DNA from 2 places in the Saccharothrix ecbatanensis genome. Region 2 is predicted to be linked to the other one. Evidence: riboswitches for the same ligand, from Rfam matches in the RefSeq annotation. Region 2 holds a riboswitch; the other holds the start of a gene.
The links. A riboswitch is a leader RNA that binds a small molecule or an ion and turns the genes downstream of it on or off. The one in region 2 is predicted to bind cobalamin.
Positions count from the first base shown of each region.

Region 1 (5,854 bases), 2.1 Mb from region 2:
GGTCAACGGCACCGTGCTCGGTGTCAGCACCGCGCCGCCCAAGCCGGCCGGGGCCAGGTACGTCGCCAACGCCGCCACCAACCCCGAAGTCATGATCAACAGCTCGCGCGGACCCCAGGTGTCCGGCCGGTACCGACTGCGCCGCACGCGCCGCGACCCGCTCCACAGACCCGCGATCGCGAGCACCGACCCCACCGCCAGCATCGGTCCGCCCACCACGGTCGGCGTGCTGCCGCCGAGCAACCCGTACGCGCCGACGCACAGTCCCATCAACCCGCCCAACACCAGCACACCCGTCACCATCCGGGTCTTCTTCGACAGACCGGCCGTGCGGCCGTACCCGCGCGAGTCCATCGCCGCCGCCAGCACCAGGGACCGCTCGAACGCGTCCTCCAACACCGGCACCATCAGCACCCGCACCGCCTTCACCCCACGGACCGCGTCACCTCGCAACGCCCGCGCCCGCCGCACCGACCGCGCGCTCGCCACCAACTGCGGGGCGACCGTCAACGCCACCACCACCGCCACGCTCACCTCGTACAGCGCGGCAGGCAACGTCCGCAGCAGCCGCTTGGCGTTGGCCAACGCGTTCGCCGCGCCGACACAGCACAGCAACGTCGCCAGTTGAAGTCCCTGGTACAGCGCGAAAGCCAGGCCTTCGGCACTGACCGGGCCGCCCAGCCGGATACCCCTGGTCCACTCGGGCAACGGGATCTCCGGCAACGTCACCAGCACCGTCGGCCCGCCGACACCGCCGAGCAGCACGTGCAACACCACGCGGATGGCCAGCACCACCAAGGCGAACTTGAGGAACACCCCGTACGCGCCGGCCCACGGGGTGTCCTCGCGGCAGGACACCGCGACGTACCCGGCGACCGCGATCACGAGCGCGAGCAGCACCGGGTTCGTCGTGCGGCTGGCCACGGCGGCGAGGCACAGCGCCCAGAACCACCACGCGCCAGGGTGCAGGCTCACTCCGCCGCCTTGGCCCGTCGCCGCGCCGTCCACACACCCAGACCACCCAAAGCCGCGATGACCACGAGCCCGATGACCAGCCCGACCGTCCCACCGGACGACGTCCCCGCCGTCGGCTGCACGGCCACCGGCGTCTCACCGACAGGCGTGGACGAACTCGTCGCGGGACTGCTACTGGCCGCCGTCTCCGAAGAAGCCGGCGCAGTCGTCTCGACCGTCGTGGTCGCCTCCGACTGCTGCGGCGGCGCGGACTGCCCCGGCTGCGTCGACTGGCCCGACGTCACCGGTTGTCCCGGTTGTCCCGGTTGCACGGGCTGGCCTGGCTGAGCGGCGGGAGGTTGCGGCGCCGGAGGCTGCGCTGCGGGCTGGGTCGGCTTCGGCGCGGGCTGCGGCGGGGGAGCAGGTGCCGGAGGTGCGATGCCAGGCGGCTCGCCCGCACCGAACGACCAGCCCTCCACGCTCCCCGGCGCCGGGTTGTACGCGCTCGCGCTGGAGTTGCTGTAGACCCACGACCCGCCGGGCTGCCCGTGCCAGTACGACCAGTGCGCGTCCGACGGTGGCGTGTAGTTGCACGAGTCGCCGGCCGGTTGGTCGTTGATCTTGCACACGAAGCCCGGTTGCCGGGTCACGAACGTGTAGCCGAACCCGGCGGCGGTGAGGGCGGCCGTGCCCGACGACGGATCACCAGGGGCACAACCCGTCCGCACACCGCCGCCCAGCGACCGGAAGTCCACGACCACCGTCACGCCCGCGCAGTCCGCCGCCTGAGCGGTCGGCGGAGCGCCGATGATCGTGAGTCCGAGCACCGCCGACGCCGCCAGGACGCGCCGCCACCAGCCCGTCATGGCGCGGTGGCGAGGGCCTGACCGGAGCCGAACGCCCAGCCCTCGACGTCGCGTGCCGTCACTTCCGTTCCCCCGCATACCGCTTGCGCGACAGCACGACCGCCAGCACGCCGCCGACCAGCATCAACACGCCGATCCACAGCATCGGCCCGACCACCGCGCCGGTCCGGGCCAGGGTGCCGTTGCGGTTCACCACAGCCGCTGCCGCCGTCGTCGTGGTCGTGCTGGTGGCGGTGACCTCGGTAGTGGTCGTCGGAGCCGCCGTCGTGGTGGTGGTGGTGGGAGTCGTGTCCGTTGTGGACGAAGTCGGCGTCGTGGTGGTGATCGGGCAGTCGAGCACGGGCGCGCCGGACGTGCCGCCCTCCGCTGTCAGGTCCGCGAAGCTCACCCCCACCAGCCCGAGGATGCCCTGGGCGCTCGCGCGCTGCGCGGTGTCCGGCGTGAAACCGGACTTGTCGAGCGCGATCGCGCCCCGTTCGGCGTCGGTGGCCGTGCAGCCGACCTGCAACGACTTCAGGAACGCCGTCGCCTTGTCCGCTTCCGCCGTCCGACCTGCCGCGCGCAGTGCCTGTGCCGCGAGACCGGTGCTGTTGGCGTTGCCCTCGCCGGTCGCCTTGTCGTCGAGGAACCCGCCGCCGGGCTGCTGGTGCTCGGCGAACCACTTGAGCGCCTTGGCCACCGCGCCCGTCACGGCGGGGGTCTGGTCGACGGCCAGCAACGCCTGCACGGACATAGCGGTGGCGTCCGCGTGCGACACGCACGGCGTCGCTTCCAGGATCAGCGGGAAGCCGCCGTCCCCGCACTGCTGGCCGACGACGTACGTGACCGCAGTCTGCGGCGCGCCCTCCCACCGGTCCAGAGCCAGCACCGCGAACGCCTGGCTGAACCCGTTGGAGAAGTCGGGGTACTTCGACTTGTTGACGAACCGGCCGGAGGGGGCCTGCAACGCGGTGAGGCCTGCGATCAGGTCGTTGCCGGCGAACGTCGTCGGGTCCTCGCCGCGCGCCTGGACGGCCAGCGCGAGCTTCGCGTACGAGCCCGCGACGAACTCGGCGGGGTCGCCGATGTGCAGGTAGTCGTTGATGACGTCCGGCTTCGCCAGCCACGCCATCGCCCGATCCGCGCTGTCCGACGCCACACCGGCCGCGGTGAACGCGAACACGGCGTCCAACGTGCCGCCCTGGTCGCCGGAGGTGCTGCCGGGGTACACGAAGTGGTCACCGTCGATCAACTGCCGGGCGAGCCACCCCGCGGCGGCCTCGCTCGCGTCCGTCGTCACCGGCGCGTCGGGCAGGCCTTGGGCGGGCGGCACCAAGGCGAGCGCGGCGACAGCGGTGGTGGCGATGACGGCGGCGGTCCGTCTCAACGACATGTTTGCCTTTCCGGGCGCAACGCGTGAGCGGACCCCGGACAGCCGTGATCGACTTCCCCCGGGCTCCGACCCGTTGACCTCGACGGTGTCTGGAGCGTGCACGCGCGGCGGGTGTTCGGGCTCGTCCCGGGCGGGACCTACCGTTGCGGGTCAGCGCCGGATTTCGACCGGCTTCCCCCGTTTCGCACGCGATTGCCGATCGTCTGTCAACCACGATCTCCTGTCAATCCGCCTGTGGCGCGATGCTGCTCACCCCTACGTACGGTTACCGTCGCTCAAGTCAACCTGGGGAAGAGGGGTGTGGGGATGACGACTCTGGCGTCCGTGCGCGACGGTTTGGTGGCGTGGGTCGCACGGCGTTCGGCGACACGGTGGGTTGTGGGCAAGATCGGTTCGCGGGCGTTGTCGCTGCTCCCGGACCGTGCGCTGGTCCCGTTGAAGCGGGACGGCGTGGTGCCCGTCGCCGAGTTGGAGCGGATGCGGGAGGCCGGCGCGGTGCACCGGATCCCGGTGCCGTTCGGCTTGCGGGTGTGGTTGGTCACTGGTCAGGAAGAAGCCAAAAAGGTGCTTTCCGACACAGTGGCGTTCAGTAACGACTACGCCCGGCTGGGTGCGGCCGTCCGTATCGAGCAATCGCCCGGAGGCCTCGGTTTCGCCGACCCGCCCGACCACACGCGGTTGCGCAAGCTGCTCACGCCGGAGTTCACCATGCGGCGGCTGTCGCGGCTCGTGCCGCGGATCGACGCGATCGTCACCGAGCGGCTGGACGCGATCGAAGCGGCCGACGGGCCGGTGGACCTCGTGCAGGAGTTCGCGCTGCCGATCCCGTCGCTGACGATCTGCGAGCTGCTGGGCGTGCCGTACGAGGACCGTGACCGGTTCCAGGAGCTGGCGGCGGCCCGGTTCGACCTGTTCGGCGGCGCGGGGCAGGCGTTGGGGGCCATCTCGGAGTCGTTGTCGTACATGGAGGAGATCGTGCGCCGTGAGCGCCGGTCGCCGGGGGACGGCCTGATCGGGGCGATCATCCGGCAGCACGGTGACGACGTGAGCGATGTCGAGTTGGCCGGCTTGGCGGACGGCGTGCTGACCGGTGGCTTCGACACGACGGCGTCGATGCTCGCGTTGGGTGCGATCGTGCTGATGACCGACGAGGACGCGCGCACGGCGATGCGTGACGACGACGCGGCCACCGGGCCGCTGGTGGAAGAGCTGCTGCGGCACCTGAGCGTGGTGCAGGTGGCGTTCCCGCGGTTCGCCCGGCACCAGCTGCGGGTCGGTGACCAGCAGATCGAGGAAGGCGACGTGGTCGTGGTGTCCCTGACGGCGGCCAACCGCGAGGGCACGTCCGACTTCGACGCCGGTCGACCCGCGTCCGCGAACCTGGCGTTCGGCCACGGCGCGCACCGCTGCGTCGGCGCTGAGCTGGCCCGGATGGAACTGCGCGCCGCCTACCCGGCCCTGCTGCGCCGTTTCCCCAACCTCCGGATGGCCACCGACAACCCCGGCTACCGCACCGCGTCGATCGTCCACGGCGTCGACACGCTGATGGTGCACACGCGCTGACCTGAGCGGACAGCTCGCGGTGCCGGACCTCACGGTCTGGCACCGCGAAGCCCGCGACGTTTAAGTGATGCTTAACGTGAGGTGAGCAGGCTTCACTTTTCTTTAAGCCGGTCGTGGGGGACGGTGGTCCCGTGACCGGACGAGGCGTGCTGAGGATGGGAGTGCTGGCCCTGTTGTGGGGGTCGGGCTTCCTGTGGATCAAACTGGCCCTGACCGGGTTGTCGCCGGTGCAGATCACGGTGATCCGGTGCGCGCTCGGTGCGGGCGTGCTGTTGGTGCTGGCCCGTGCCGGCGGCCAGCGGCTGCCGCGCAAGCTGTGGGGTCACCTGGCGGTCGCCGCGTTCTTCTGCAACGCCCTGCCGTTCCTCCTCTTCGCCATCGGCGAGCAGACCGTGGACTCCGGCGTGGCAGGCGTCCTCAACGCGACCACCCCGCTGTTCGCCGTGCTCATCGGGCTCATGATCGGCGCTGAACGCGGCCTCACGCCGGTCCGCGTGACCGGTCTGGTCCTCGGCTTCGCCGGCGTCCTGCTGATCTTCGCCCCGTGGCAGCAGGAAGGGCTGACCAGCGTCGGAGCCCTGGCACTTCTCGGCGCGGCGGCGAGTTACGCGGTCGCGTTCGCCTACATGGGACGCAACCTCGTCGGCAAGGGCGGCCCGATCGCGGTGTCGGCCGCCCAGTTGACCGCCGCCACCGGCCTCAGCGCCGTCATGATGCCGTTCGACGGCGCCCCGACCACCCCCAACGCCACCGCGATCGTCGCCGTGGTCGTCCTCGGCGTCTTCGGCACCGGCGTCACCTTCTACCTCAACTACCGGATCATCGAGGACGAAGGCGCGACCAGCGCCGCCACCGTCGGCTACCTGCTGCCCGTCGTCTCCGTCGCACTGGGCGCGATCGTGCTCGACGAGCCGCTGACCGCGCGGATCGTGGTGGGGATGGCCGTGGTGTTGGCGGGGGTGGCGCTGACACGGTCGGCCCTGGCCAAGCGCCCGCACGAGCGAACCGGGCGTTACCAGTTGTCGGTTATGTCCACCGAGCGTGACACCGGTCGCGGCCGTTCGGCCGACCTTCGTTGACCTTGGGATAACCGCTGGTC
Region 1 is NZ_JACHMO010000001.1:2,447,254-2,453,107, forward strand. Features, by position in the region: gene F4560_RS10510 (CbiQ family ECF transporter T component) at 1-975, opposite strand, end outside; gene F4560_RS10515 (hypothetical protein) at 972-1,820, opposite strand; gene F4560_RS10520 (prenyltransferase/squalene oxidase repeat-containing protein) at 1,879-3,192, opposite strand; cobalamin riboswitch at 3,282-3,420, opposite strand; gene F4560_RS10525 (cytochrome P450) at 3,499-4,755, shown strand; gene F4560_RS10530 (DMT family transporter) at 4,911-5,834, shown strand.
Region 1: another riboswitch for cobalamin. It lies ahead of F4560_RS10520 (prenyltransferase/squalene oxidase repeat-containing protein); the one in region 2 lies ahead of F4560_RS18775 (CbtB domain-containing protein).

Region 2 (5,854 bases):
ACAACACCGAGGCGACCACGTAGACGGCGTAGGCGATCCGAATGGTCCGCCGGGCGCCCCAGCGTTCGCCGAGGGTGCCGGAGACCAGCATGAGCAGCGCGAACGGCACCATGTAGCCGGTCAACGTGGCGGCGGCCGAGCCGGCGGAGATGCCGTAGCTGGAACCCACCTCGGGCAGCACCGACGACGTCATCGCGCCACCGAACGGCCCCAAGAACCCACCCGCGTACAGCGCCGCGAGTCGAACCCGAGACCGGGACTTGTCCACAGGAGCCGCTTCCACCACCGGAATTGTCGGCCCCTTCTGGCAGGGTTAAAGCAGGGGTCCCCTTGGCGAGGACCCCTGCGAAGCGATCGCGGCTCGCCGCGCGGCCGGTTCCGGGCCACCGGTCGGAGGCGACCACCCACCGTTCGCCGATGCTCGATGGCTTGATGGTCGTTCGCCTGGCGTTCGACCGGCCTGCGTTCGACCGGCCTGCGTTCGACCGGCTGGCGTTCGACCGGCTGGCGTCGGTTCACATACCGGTCGGCCCGCGCCCCGGCCCGCGCCCACGTCGCCGCAAGTACCGCTCGAACTCGGCCGCGATGGCGTCACCACTGGCCTCGGTGATCTGGATCTCCGCGTCCCCGCGCTCCTCCAGCGCCCGCACGTAGTTGCGCACGTCCTCATCCTCATCGGCCATCTCGCTGACCGTGCGCTCCCACTCCTCCGCCTGCTCCGGCAGCGCACCGAGCGGCACCTCGACGTCCAGCACCTCTTCCACCCGGTGCAGCAGGGCCAGCGTGGCCTTCGGCGACGGAGGCTGGGACACGTAGTGCGGCACGGCGGCCCAGAACGAGATCGCCGGCACCCCCGCCTGCACGCACAGGTCCTGGAAGACACCCACGATCCCCGTGGGCCCCTCGTACCGGGACCGCTCCAGCCCGAACTTCGCCGCCGCCGCCGCGTCGTACGCCGTCCCCGTCACGGGCACCGGCCGCGTGTGCGGCGTGTCCATCAGCAGCGCACCCAACGTGACCACGGTGGTCACGCCCAGGTCCTCGATGTGCCCCAGCAGTTCGGCGGCGAACTTCCGCCACCGCATGTTCGGCTCTATCCCGTGCACCAGCACCACGTCGGTGGACGACCCGGGCGGCCGGCAGACCGACAGCCTGGTGGTCGGGAATTCAACCCGTCGGGTGATGCCGTCCACCAGTCGGACTGTGGGCCGAGTCACCTGGAAGTCGTAGTAGTCATCCGGATCGATCTCCGCCAAGGGCGTCGCGTCCCACGTGAGTTGCAGGTGCTCGATCGCCGTGCTGGCGGCGTCGCCAGCATCGTTCCACCCCTCGAACGCCGCCACCATGATCGGATTGGTGAGCGGTTTGCTGGGGTCGAAGGGGGTCTGGGCGGCCTCGTCCGGATCGGTCACGGCGTCAGACTACGACCACTGCCGCAGACCCGACGCCGTAGGCTTGGCGCATGTCGGATCGTGTCACGCCCCCTTTTCGGGGCGTGCCGGCCGACCCTCAACGTGACCAGGCCCGATGTCGTGCCCCAGGTGCACCCCCGCGACTACCGGCAGCCGGCGCGGACACGGTGGAGACCAACACGTTCGGGGCCGATTCACCCAATCGTTCAACGCGTGATCACTGGGGGAAGGTGCGCATGACGGTCGAGGCCGTGCTGTGGGACATGGACGGCACGCTGCTGGACTCGGAGAAGCTGTGGGACATCCCGCTCTACGAGTTCGCCGAGAAGCTGGGCGGCACGCTGTCGCTGGAGACGCGGCACGCGATGGTCGGGTCGAACGTGGCCACGACCATGGCGTTGCTGTTCACCGAGGTCGGCATCACGCCGCGGGACGGCGACATCGCGGACGGCGCGGCGTGGATCCAGCGGCGCACCGAGGAGGTGTTCCGGGCCGGGTTGCCGTGGCGGCCTGGCGCGCGTGAGGCGTTGCGGGCGGTGCGGGACGCCGGTGTGCCGATGGCGCTGGTGACGTCGACCGAACGGCAGTTGACCGAGGTCGCGCTGGAGACGATCGGGCGGGACCTGTTCGACGTCACGGTGTGCGGTGACGAGGTCGACGGCCTGAACAAGCCGCTGCCCGAGCCGTACCTGAAGGCGGCCCGCCTGCTCGACGTCGACCCGACCCGGTGCGTGGCCGTCGAGGACTCGCCGACCGGCACCACCGCCGCCGTCGCCGCGGGCTGCACGGTCCTGGTCGTCCCCTGCGACCTCCCGGTCCTCGAAGGCGAGCGGCGCGTGTTCCGCGAGTCCCTGGTAGGCGTGGACCACAAGACCCTCGCCTCGCTCCTTCCCCACTGAACTCCGCGAGTCGTCCACTCCGGTACCCCGAACTCCACGCTCGCGTCCGGCGAGACGTCCACGAACGTGGCGTTCGGAGTGTCCGGGTGGACGACTCGCGGTCAGGGGGTGGGTGACACGGGGACGCGGCGCGCGGCCGGGTCCACCAGCAGGCCGAACACCACGCCGAGGCCGAGCCACAACGTGGCCGTCTCGGCCAGCGACGCCAACCGGAAGTCCCAGAGCACCCCGCCCGGCATGTCCGCCGGAACAGCGTCCGGAGTGGCCGGGAACGCCACCAGCAGCACGATCACCGCGGCCACCACGGCCAACGCCACGGCGGTGCTGCGAACGGGCTGGCCCAGGTGCCCGAGCCGGGACGCCAGGTAGCTCGCCCCGAACGCGACCAGCAGCCCGGCCGCGATCAACCCCAGGTAGAGCACCGTCCGGTACTCCACCGTGTTCGGGTCGCCCACGGCCGGCGGGTTGGCCGGGTACTTCACCGCGGGCAGCAACGCCGCCGCGCCGAACACCGCCGCCGACAACGTCACCGCCCGCACGAACGGCGCCTTGGACGCGAACCAGCGCCGTGATCCCGCGTACGCGGTGGCGAACAACGCGCCGACGGCGACACCCACCACGACCGCGGCGAGCACACCGCCGACCACCTGCGTGCCACGGCTGAACAGCTCGCCGTGCTCGTGTCCACCCGGCTCAACCGGACGTGCCTGCTCGACGGCCAGCGCCGCGCGAATCGGGGCTTCGACCACGAGCACGCCGACCAGGCCCGCGAGCAGCCCGGACACCGCGCCCGCACCGACACCGCGGAGCAGCAGACCTCTGTAGGTGGGCACGTTCGCCCGCATCTCGGCGAGCCCTAGTGACACGGGACGCCGAGTGCGTGGCGCCCGTCGTGGAAGAACTCGTGCACGGTCTCGGCGGCGTGGCCGAGCGCGACGCCGTTCTCCTGGAGGACCACCCACGTCACGGTCAACGCGACCAGTGCGATGGCGTAGGCCCATTTGGGGATGACCAGATTGTCGGAAACTGCGGGGGACTGAGCGGGGCTCGTCATGACGGGACGGCCTCCTCCATACCTCGTGGAAGGTCAACAACAACGCGCGCCGCAGCCGGTCTCCTGACTCCCGGATCAGCACCGTCCCCGCGTCTTCCCAGCCGCTCCACGCGACCAGTGACGTTCTCGGCGGGTTGGCTCCCCGGTCACAGTGGCGAGGACCGCGCCGGATTCCCACCGGCTTCCCGTCCACTGCGGCGCCCGAACCGTAGATGTCGATCGTGGCCGGGCACAACCGGCCAGACGAGTTGTCGTTTCCTCACGTCCGCCGGTCAGCGGGGCGGCAGCGGGCAATCGCCGCACGTCCCGCCGCCGTCGAGGCGGTAGTACAGGCAGCAGCTGCGTCGCCGGAACACGACCTCGCCGGGGAACGGGATGAACTCGCCAGTGCCCTTCAACGGAGGATCGGCGAACAACTCCTCGCCGAGCGCAACGCAGTCCGCCGTGATGTCGCTGCGGCTGATCATGCGCAGCGCGCCCGCCATGGACGACGCCGCGTTGCCCCACAGCAGGCCGCGCGCCACCGGCGTGATCCCGTGCACCGCTTCGACCACCGGCTCCATCGACTCGGCGACGCCGACGCCCGCGAGCGGGTCCTTGAGCCGGACTTGGAGGCCGTCAGGTCGGTAGCGCCACCACAGGTTGGTAGGTCGGACGTCCGGCGCGACCCCGTCGATCGCGCGGGCGGCAACTACCGGGCTGAGCAGCCGCGCGGTGTAGCTGAGGAAGAACAGCGACGCGGCGACCCGCCGTTCGGTTGTGCGGTACCGGGTGGCGATCCGGTCGAGCGCGTCGGGCAGGGCGGGACCGTGCAGCAGGTCTTCGCCGTCGTGCCAGCCGCTGTCGGGCCGGTCGCTGTCGGGCCGGTCGCCGTCGGTGGGCCGACCGACGTCCAGGACGAAGAACGGGCTCAGGCCGCGGATCTGCCGCAGGGTGGTCAGGACTCGGGCGAACTCGGACACGTGTCCTAGTCTGCCGCTGTGGACGCACTGGGGTTGGGACTGACCCTCGGCTTGGCCGCGAGCATCAGCCCCGGCCCGCTGTTGGTGCTGGTGGTGACGTCGGCTTTGCGCTCGGGCCGGATGGCCGGTGTGCTGACCGCCTGCGCGCCGCTGTTGTCGGACGCGGTCGTGGTGCTGGTGACGCTGCTCCTGCTGGACCGGCTGCCGGGGCGGGCGCTGGGCGTGCTCGGGGTGGTGGGCGCGGTGTTCGTGGTGTGGAGCGGCGTGCAGACGGTCCGGGAGGCACGATCGGCCTCACTAGGCACCGCCACCGCGCGCCCGGCAGACGAATTCGCCGCCGAAACCGCCACTCAGAACGCCGCTGAAACCGCCGTTGCCGACGATCCGGTCAGTGGCGGTACCACGCGCCCGGCTGACGAGAACGCTGCCCGCGTAGACGCGGCTGGGCGAGATGCGGCCGTGAGCGGCGTCGCTGGGGGAGATGCGGCCGGAGGCCGGGCTTTGCAGGGGTCGCCGCCAAGGGGACCCCTGAATTCGATTCTACCGACGGGGTCTGACAATTCCGGTGCCCTGAAGCGGGCGGTGGTGGTCAATCTGCTTAGTCCGCATCCGTGGATCGCTTGGGCGACGGCGTTGGGGCCGCTGATCATCACCACTTGGCGCGAGTCGGCCGGCGCGGGCGCGGCGCTGCTGATCGGGTTCTACGCGACCCTGGTCGGCGGCAAGATCGTGATCGCACTGCTCGTCGCACGCGGGCGCAGTCGGCTGGGGGACACCGGCTACCGGCGCGCGCTCGCCTGCGCGGGAGGGCTGCTCGTACTCGTCGGCATCGTGATGGGCGTCGAGTTCACGGGCGACCTGCGAACGGGCTGAGCAGTTGCACGAGAAGTGATGCACGGGTTATCGTGCACCATGTCGGAACCAGTCAGGGCCGATCTCGGGCTCGCCAAGGCGATGGCGAACCCGTTGCGGCAACGCATGCTCCGGGAGTTGGAACTCCTCGGCGAGGCGACGTCGACCGTGCTCGCCGAACGGCTCGGCGTGACCACCGGCGGCACCAGCTACAACCTCCGGATCCTCGCCAAACACGGCTTGGTCGAAGAGGTTCCCGAGCGCGCACGCGGACGTGAGCGCTGGTGGCGGCACGTCCGCCGGGACGTGCGGTTCGACCGGCGCGGCGAGCAGGACCCGGAGATGCGGTCCACGATCGACGACCTCCAACGACTCTGGCTCGCCGAAGACCTGGAGATGTTCGCCCGGTTCGACGCGGTGCGCCACGAACTCGGCGTGTGGTCGGACGCCGTGCCCTTCTCGCGCGGCTCCATCCAGGTCACGCCCGGCGAACTGGCCGCGTTCTTCGAGGACTACCTGACGCTGCTGAAGAAGTACCAGCGGCCTGCCAACCGGATTCCGGACGGCGCGCGGACCGTGCAGACGCGGTTCGTGGCCTTCCCCGACCCCGACCCTGACACCGACCCCGGGACCACCACCGATCCGGAGGACGACACCACGCACACCGCATAGCCG
Region 2 is NZ_JACHMO010000001.1:4,581,309-4,587,162, reverse strand. Features, by position in the region: gene F4560_RS18795 (MFS transporter) at 1-283, opposite strand, end outside; gene F4560_RS18790 (PAC2 family protein) at 516-1,412, opposite strand; gene F4560_RS18785 (HAD family hydrolase) at 1,649-2,311, shown strand; gene F4560_RS18780 (CbtA family protein) at 2,413-3,177, opposite strand; gene F4560_RS18775 (CbtB domain-containing protein) at 3,168-3,365, opposite strand; cobalamin riboswitch at 3,402-3,577, opposite strand; gene F4560_RS18770 ((2Fe-2S)-binding protein) at 3,638-4,327, opposite strand; gene F4560_RS18765 (LysE family transporter) at 4,346-5,200, shown strand; gene F4560_RS18760 (winged helix-turn-helix domain-containing protein) at 5,240-5,851, shown strand.